Regions from separate parts of the Curtobacterium sp. MCJR17_020 genome, predicted to be linked through region 1. Evidence: riboswitches for the same ligand, from Rfam matches in the RefSeq annotation. Region 1 holds a riboswitch; the other holds the start of a gene.

Region 1 (4,169 bases):
CCCTTCGCCGTCGTCGTCTGGCGCACCCCCGAGACCAACCGCTGCGGCGGGGTCCCCGGTCCGTGGTGGCGCCAGCTGCGGGTGCCGAGCGCCGGGCACCGACGGTTCACCCGCGTGGTGCTCGTCACCGCCCCGTGGATCTTCGGCTCGGCGGCGATCGGGTACGGCTACCTGCCGACCCGGCTCACCGGAGCCACCGGCGCGTGGGGCCTGCTGTTCGCCACCGCCGCGACCGTCGTCGCACTCGGGGTGTCCAGTGCGGTCCAGCCGCTCGCGCGGCGCGTGCACTCGCTGACCTCGGCCCGCGGGCTCACGACGGCCCTCGCGTGCATGACCGCCGGCATCGCCGTGGTCGTCGTCGCGATCGAGTTGCAGTCCGTCGTGGTCGGACTCGTCGCGAACGTCGTCATCGGCGTCGGGATCGGGCTCGCACTGGTGTCGTCGCTGCTCGAGGTGCAGCGGATCGCCGGATCCCGCGACCTGGCCGGACTCACCGGGGTGTTCTACGCGGCGGCGTACGCGGGGTTCCTGGCGCCGGCCGTGATCGCGGCGATCGCGAACGTCGTGGCGCTGCCGGTCGTCCTCTGGGTGATCGTCGGGCTCGGCGTCGTGTCGTGGTGCGCGGTGCTCGTGTCGTCGCGGCGGTACCTGCCGACGGCGTAGGCGCGGCGCGCGAGGGCCTGCCGCAGGGTCGTCCGCCGCTAGAACCGGTCGCGCAGCCAGGACGGCCCGTGCACCACGGCACCGAGCGCCTCGACGCGGGCACGGAGCTCCCGGTCCGCGGTGACGACCACGACGGGACCGTCGCCGGCCTCCACCGCGGCACGAGCGGCGTCCACGATGGCGTCGTCCCCCGAACCCGGCGCTGCGACGACGTCGAGTGCTCGGGGCAGTGCGCCGTCCGACGACCCGGAGGCCGCCCGGGCCTCGCCCTCGAGCACCACCGTCCACCGCGGCCACCACCGGGCGAACGGCAGCGCCAGCACGTCGGCGGTCACCCCGGACACGGCGAGCGCCGTCACCGACGACAGCAGGCGTGCAGCGGCTCCCGCCCGGTCCTTCCACCAGCCGTCGGGCACGCTGCCGACGACGTTCGCCGCGTCGACCACGACGTGCGGAGCGGTGGTGAGGGACGCGCGGAGTGCCGGCCACGACCTCCCGAACCCGGGGTGCAGCGGCAGGTCCTCGACCTCGTCGACGGGGATCCAGGACAGGGCGAGGCTCTCGCGGTCCGCGATCACCGGTTCGAACGGCCGAGCGGCACGCCCCACCACGGTCGTGTAGGTCCAGAACCCCAGGTCGAGCAGTGCCGTGTGGCGCAGGTCGACGCCGTCGTGCGGCACACCGGCTTCCTCGGCGGACTCGCGGAGTGCTCCGGTGACGGCGTCCTCGCCCTGGTGGCGTGCGCCGCCGGGGATGCCCCACGTGCCGCCGTGGTGACTCCACTCGACGCGGTGCTGCAGGAGCACGCGTCCGGCGCCGTCGTCGACGAGCAGCCCCGCGGCGCCGAAGAGTCCCCAGGCCTTGGTGCCATCAGGACCGACCGCCCAGGCGTCGCCGGGGTCGCGGGGGCCTGGTGGCGGTCCGGGAGGCGTGGAGTCTGGCACACACCAACCCTGTCACACGGTGCAGGGCATGTGACCGGAGACGACGGGGCCGGAGACGACGAGCCGTGGCACGGCGCAGCTGCTCGTGTACGGTGTCGATCGAGACACGGGGTGCCGCAACCAGCGGCTGAGATCACACCCGTCGAACCTGCTCGAGCTCGTACTCGCGAAGGGATCGTCCATGGAAACCGCTGCGCCCTCCCCTGCCTGGGCCCACCGAACCGCCGAACTGCTCGAGGCCGTCCGTGCCCGGAGCCCGCTGGTGCAGTGCATCACGAACACCGTGGTGCAGAACGTCACCGCGAACGTGCTGCTCGCCCTCGGGGCCTCGCCCGCGATGGTCGACGTGGCGACCGAGGCGGGACCGTTCGCCCGGGTCGCCGACGCCCTGCTGGTGAACACCGGCACCCCGCACGCCGAACCCCGGGTCGCGGCGCTCGAGGCCGCGCACGCCGCCCGCGACACCGGCACCCCCTGGGTGCTCGACCCCGTCGCGGTCGGCTCGCTGCCGGTGCGCACCGCCCTGGCCCGCGACCTGCTCGCGCTGCACCCGACGGTGCTGCGAGGCAACGCCTCCGAGGTCCTCGCCCTGCTCGGCACGTCGGCCGGTGGCCGCGGCGTCGACAGCACGGTGGGCACCGAGGACGCCCGTGCGGCTGCGGTCGACGCCGTGTCCGGTCAGTCGGCCGGGAGGCTCGTGGCCGCGGTGGCCGTGTCGGGTCCCGTCGACCTGCTGGTCGCGCCGGGCACCGGTGTGGTGCGGGTCGCGAACGGCACCGAGCTGTTGACGCGGATCACCGGGGGCGGGTGCGCCCTCGGCGCGGTCGTCGCCGCGTTCACGTCGGTCGCGCCCGACGACGCCGGCGCAGCCGCCGTCGCGGCGACCGCGGTGCACACGATCGCCGCGGAGCTCGCCGCCCGCGAGGCCGGCGGCCCCGGCACCTTCCAACCGCTGTTCCTCGACCGGTTGGCGTCGCTCACCCCCGAGGACGTCGTCCGCGAGGCCCGGATCACGGTCGAGGCCGAACCTGCGTCCCTGGTGGTGCCGGCATGAGCGGGCTGCCGGAGGACTTCGGCGTGTACCTGGTCACCGACGGCACGCTGGCCGACCGGCACGGTGTCGGTGTGCTCGGGGTGGTGCGCGCCGCGGTGCACGCCGGGGTCCGGATCGTGCAGGTGCGGGACAAGGACGCCTCGGCACGGGACCTCCTGGCGCTGACCGGTGCCGTGGCCGACGCCGTGGGCGACCGGGCCGCCGTCGTGGTCGACGACCGACTCGACGTCGCCCTCGCCGCTCGGCACGCTGGACACCGGGTCGCCGGGGTGCACCTCGGCCAGTCGGACGTCCCCGTGACCGCTGCTCGTGCCCTGCTCGGGCCGGATGCGCACATCGGGTTGACCGCGAACACCCCGGAGCACCTGGCGGTCGTCGCCCGCCTGCCCCTCGGCACCGTGGACCTGCTCGGCGTCGGGGTCGTGCACCCCACCACGACGAAGGCCGACCACCCGCCGGCGCTCGGACACGGCGGGTTCGCCCGGCTCGCGGCGGTGACGGACGTGCCGTGCGTGGCGATCGGCGGGGTGACCCTCGACGACGTCGCGCCGCTCCGGGCAGCGGGCGCCGCCGGGGTCGCGATCGTGTCGGGCATCTGCGCCGCGGCCGATCCCGGGTCCGCAGCGGCCGCGTACGTGGCCGCGTGGGGACCTGGACCCGGCCACGGGGCGGAGCCGGGGCGGCTCGCGGCGGGCGATCCGTTCCTCCCGTCGGGGGTTTCGTCGCACCACGGGGCGGAGTCGTGAGCGTCCCGCGCGTCCTGGCCGTAGCCGGGACCGATCCGACGGGCGGCGCCGGACTGCAGGCCGACCTCAAGGCGATCGCCGCGCACGACGGGTACGGCATGGGCGTGGTCACCGCCCTCGTCGCGCAGAACACGCACGGGGTGCGGTCGGTGCACGTGCCGGACGTCGCGTTCCTGCGGGAGCAGCTCGACGCGGTGTCGGACGACGTCACGATCGACGCCGTGAAGATCGGGATGCTCGGCACGGCACCGGTCGTCCGCGTCGTGACGGACTGGTTGCGGGAGCACCGGCCGCCCGTGGTCGTGGTGGACCCGGTGATGGTCGCGACGAGTGGTGACCGGTTGCTCGACGAGGACGCCGCCTCGGCGATGGGGGCGCTGTTCGGGCTGGCCGACCTGGTGACGCCGAACCGGGCCGAGTTGCAGGTGTTGGCGGAGCTGGCGGGGGCCGGGGCTGGTGCGGCTGCTGGTGCCGCGCCTGCGTCGTTGCCGGTCCTGGACGCTGCGCGGCTCGTGGCGTCGACGTGGGACGTGCTCGTGCTGGCGAAGGGCGGGCACGACGAGGGGCCGACCTCCGACGACGTGCTCGTGTCGCCGTCGGGGTCCGCTCGGCGGTTCATCGCTCCCCGCGTCGCGACGGCCAACACGCACGGCACCGGGTGCTCCCTGTCGAGTGCGATCGCGACGCTCGCTGCCCGGCACGGGGACTGGGAGCTCGCGGTCGGGGTGGCGAAGCCCTGGCTGACGGCGGCCCTGCGGGGAG
Region 2 (4,169 bases), 430 kb from region 1:
TGCTCGTACAGGTCGGCCGAGCCGGAGATGCGCGAGGCGAACTCACCGAGCGTCGACGACTCGCCGCGCCAGAAGTCGCGCACGGTGTCGCGGTACTTGCCGTTCCACTCCGACCACTGGGGCGGGAAGTTGCCGACCTGGTAGCCGCCGGGGCCGACGTCCCAGGGCTCGGCGATGAGCTTGACCTGCGACACGATCGGGTCCTGCTGCACGAGCTCGAAGAACGCGGACAGCCGGTCGACCTCGTAGAACTCGCGGGCGAGCGCCGAGGCGAGGTCGAAGCGGAAGCCGTCGACGTGCATCTCGGTCACCCAGTAACGCAGCGAGTCGAGGATGAGCTGCAGCGAGTGGGGGTGCCCGACGTTGAGCGAGTTCCCGGTGCCCGTGTAGTCCATGTAGAACTTCTTGTCGTCGTCGACCAGGCGGTAGTACGCCGCGTTGTCGATGCCGCGGAACGACAGCGTCGGCCCGAGGTGGTTGCCCTCGGCGGTGTGGTTGTAGACGACGTCGAGCACGACCTCGATGCCGGCGCGGTGGAGCTCCCGCACCATCGTCTTGAACTCCTGCACCTGCTGGCCCTGGTCGCCCGAGGACGAGTACGAGGAGTGCGGCGCGAAGAAGCCGATGGTGTTGTAGCCCCAGTAGTTCGACAGCCCCTTGTCCTGCAGGGTCGAGTCGTTCACGAACTGGTGCACCGGCATGAGCTCGAGCGTCGTGATGCCGAGTCGCTGCAGGTGCTCGATGACCGCCGGGTGCGAGACGCCGGCGTAGGTGCCGCGCTGCTCTTCGGGCACGTCGGGGTGGGTCTCGGTGAGGCCCTTGACGTGCGCTTCGTAGATGACCGTCTCGCCGTAGGGCGTGCGCGGTGCGCGGTCGCCCTGCCAGTCGAAGAACGGGTTGATCACGACGCCCTTCATCATGTGCGCCGCGGAGTCGTCGTCGTTCGTCGAGTCCGGGTCGCCGAACGTGTACGCGAAGAGTGACTGGTCCCAGTCGATCTCGCCGCTCGTCGCCTTGGCGTAGGGGTCGAGCAGCAGCTTCGACGGGTTGCAGCGTGCCCCGCTGTCGGGGTCGTACGGGCCGTGGACACGGAAGCCGTACTCCTGCCCGGGGCCGATGTTCGGCAGGTAGGCGTGCCAGACGTAGGCGTCGACCTCGACGAGGGGGATGCACTCTTCGTTGCCGTCGGTGTCGAACAGACAGAGTTCGACGCGCTCGGCGACCTCGCTGAAGAGCGCGAAGTTCGTGCCGCTTCCGTCGTAGGTCGCCCCGAGCGGGTACGGATTGCCGGGCCAGGTGTGCAAACGGTCCTCCAGGTGATGGTCGCGCCAACATATCGGTGACACCCGTCCGCGTCCGCAGACAAGCGCCAGCTGTGTACCCGTGCGCGCGTGGCCCGGCCTGTGGAGGAACGGACGAGTAGCGTCGCGCGCATGGCCAACATCGTCACGCAGATCGCAGACAAGGTACGCCCGATCGGCGTCTCCACGAACTACGGGGACCCCGTCGAGGTCGGCGACCAGACCCTCATCCCGGTGTCCCTCGGCTGGTTCGGCTTCGGGGGCGGCGGGGACGACGAGAACGGCGGCGGCGGTGGCGGCGGCGCGTCGATCCCGGTCGGCGCCTACATCCGTCGTCCCGGCAAGGACCTCGAGTTCGAGCCGAACCTCATCTCGCTCGTCGCCGTGAGCATCCCGCTCGTCTGGGTGACCGGCACCGTGCTCCGCAAACTGGTGCGCGTCCTGAAGAAGTAGCCCGTCTAGACTGCTGGGACACACACGGGAGTCCGGGACCGCCGGGCTGAGAGGGAGCGAGTGGCGCTCCGACCGTCGAACCTGATCCGGATCATGCCGGCGCAGGGAGGAGTCCAGCACCATGTCTTCTGGCACGTCATCAACCGTCCACACCGCTCCGCGGCGATCGCTGCGCTGGCGGGTCGTCGACATCGTCGTCGCGAGCGTGCTCGCGGTGGCGCTCGGCGTCGTCTTCCGGCTGTGGGAGTTCGGCTACGAACCCATCAGCGCCGTCATGGACCTCGTCCTGCCGGGCACGAAGGCCCTGTTCGGCGGAGTGTGGTTGCTCGCCGGCCCGCTCGTCGCGATCGTCGTCCGCAAGCCCGGTGCCGCGCTCTACGGCGAGATGGTCGCCGCGTCGGTCGAGGCACTGTTCGGCACGCAGTGGGGGTGGCTGACGCTCGAGGCCGGACTGGTCCAGGGTCTCGGCGCCGAGATCGTCCTCGCACTCTTCCTGTACCGCGTGTACCGGCTGCCGGTCGTCGTCCTGGCGGGCGCCGCAGCCGGCCTCGCGCTCGGCATCAACGACACCGTGCTGTGGTACCCGGGTCTCGACGCCGCGTTCAAGGTCGTCTACGTCGTGTGCGCGATCGTGTCGGGTGCCGTCATCGCGGGCGCCGGCTCGTGGCTGATCGTCCGCGCGCTCGCACGCACCGGCGTGCTGTCCTCGTTCGCGGCCGGCCGGGAGCACAGCCGGCGTCGGCCGCGCGAACTGGTGTGACGGTGTCGGCTCCGTCGTCGACGTCCCCGGACGTCGTCGGCGTGCGCGCCGCGCGCATCGCGTTCCGCGACTGGGGGTGGCGCTACCCCGAACGCGCCGAGTGGGCCGTCCGTGGCGTCGACCTGACCGTCGAGCCGGGGGAGCGGGTCGCGGTCGTCGGGCCGTCCGGCTCCGGCAAGTCGACGCTGCTCCGGGCGGTCGCCGCCGTGCTGCCCGACGAACCCGACCCCACCGACGACACCGCTGCTTCCGTGCAGGGCTCGGTCCTGGTCGACGGTGCCGACCCCCGCGCGGTCCGCGGGCGTGTCGGACTCGTCATGCAGGACCCCGAGGCGCACACCGTGATGTCGCGGATCGGCGACGACGTGGCCTTCGGGTGCGAGAATCTCGCCGTCCCGCGCGACGAGACCTGGGCACGGGTGCGGTCGGCGCTCACGGTCGTCGGGCTCGACCTGCCCCTCGACCGTTCGACCGCGATGCTCTCCGGCGGCCAGCGGCAACGACTGGCGCTCGCCGGGGTGCTCGCGATGCGGCCGGGAGCCCTCGTGCTCGACGAACCCTGTGCGAACCTCGACCCGGCCGGCGTGGTCCAGGTGCACGACGCCGTCCGCGCGCTGCTCGACGAGACGGGGGCGACCCTGCTCGTGGTGGAGCACCGGATCGGCACCTGGCTCGACCTGGTCGACCGGCTCGTGCTGCTCGAGCCCGGCGGCGGGGTCGTCGCGGACGGCACGCCTGCCGAGGTGCTCGCCCGCCACGGCGCCGCGCTCACCGCGGCCGGGGTGTGGGTGCCCGGCGCCGAGCCAGAGCGTGGCGCGGCCCGCGGGCGGCTGCGTCCGGCTGCGCGAACGGGCGAAATGCCCGGGTCGGCCGCCGAGGGGACCGTGGCATTTCGCCCGCTCGGCGAGGGGGCGGGCGCGGGCGTCGGGGCGGGGGCGGGCACGGGGGCTGGCGCGCTGCTCGAGGCGCGGGACCTCGGGACCGGCCGGGGTAAGCGACAGCGAGTGGGCAGCGGGATCGAGCTCGAACTCCGAGCCGGACAGGTCCTGGCGATCACGGGGCCGAACGGGGTCGGCAAGTCGACGCTCGGCCTCACGCTCGCGGGGCTCCTGCCTCCGGTCGCGGGGGAGTTCGCCGCCACGACGGACCTCGCCGCCGGCCTCGACCCGGCGCCGCACACGTGGTCGAGCCGCGAACTCGCCGCCCGCATCGGCACCGTCTTCCAAGACCCTGAGCACCAGTTCGTCGCCGGCTCGGTCCGCGAGGAGGTCGAGGCGGGCCCCCGCGCGATCGGCGCTGCGGACGCCGCGGGTCGGGCCGACGCGCTCCTCGGCGAGTTCGGCCTCGCCCACCTCGCCGACGCCAACCCGTTCACGCTCTCCGGCGGCGAGCAGCGACGGCTCGCCATCGCCGCTGTCGTCGCCGCGCGGCCGCCGGTCGTCGTGCTCGACGAACCGACCTCCGGGCAGGACCGGTCCACGTGGGACGCCGTCGTCCGGCACCTCGGAGCACTCGCCGACGCCGGCACCACCGTCGTCGCCGTCACGCACGACCGCGACCTGATCCGGGCGCTCGACGCCGACGAGGTCGTGCTCGGGGCGGACGGAGCCCGGCGCGTGGACCGCGACCAGGGGGGTGCGACGGCGACCACCCCG

What was found. Region 1 has a riboswitch for thiamine pyrophosphate ahead of thiM (hydroxyethylthiazole kinase). Riboswitches for the same ligand answer to the same signal wherever they lie in the genome.
Region 2: it holds a riboswitch for thiamine pyrophosphate, as region 1 does, so the genes downstream of both, DEJ14_RS05420 (ECF transporter S component) here and thiM (hydroxyethylthiazole kinase) in region 1, are expected to answer to the same signal.

The regions. Positions count from the first base shown of each region.
Region 1 is NZ_CP126260.1:1,565,880-1,570,048, reverse strand. Features, by position in the region: gene DEJ14_RS07465 (MFS transporter) at 1-663, shown strand, start outside; gene DEJ14_RS07460 (NUDIX hydrolase) at 702-1,607, opposite strand; TPP riboswitch at 1,705-1,800, shown strand; gene thiM (hydroxyethylthiazole kinase) at 1,789-2,661, shown strand; gene thiE (thiamine phosphate synthase) at 2,658-3,407, shown strand; gene thiD (bifunctional hydroxymethylpyrimidine kinase/phosphomethylpyrimidine kinase) at 3,404-4,169, shown strand, end outside.
Region 2 is NZ_CP126260.1:1,135,380-1,139,548, forward strand. Features, by position in the region: gene glgX (glycogen debranching protein GlgX) at 1-1,304, opposite strand, end outside; gene DEJ14_RS05415 (hypothetical protein) at 1,434-1,754, shown strand; TPP riboswitch at 1,769-1,880, shown strand; gene DEJ14_RS05420 (ECF transporter S component) at 1,876-2,514, shown strand; gene DEJ14_RS05425 (ATP-binding cassette domain-containing protein) at 2,517-4,169, shown strand, end outside.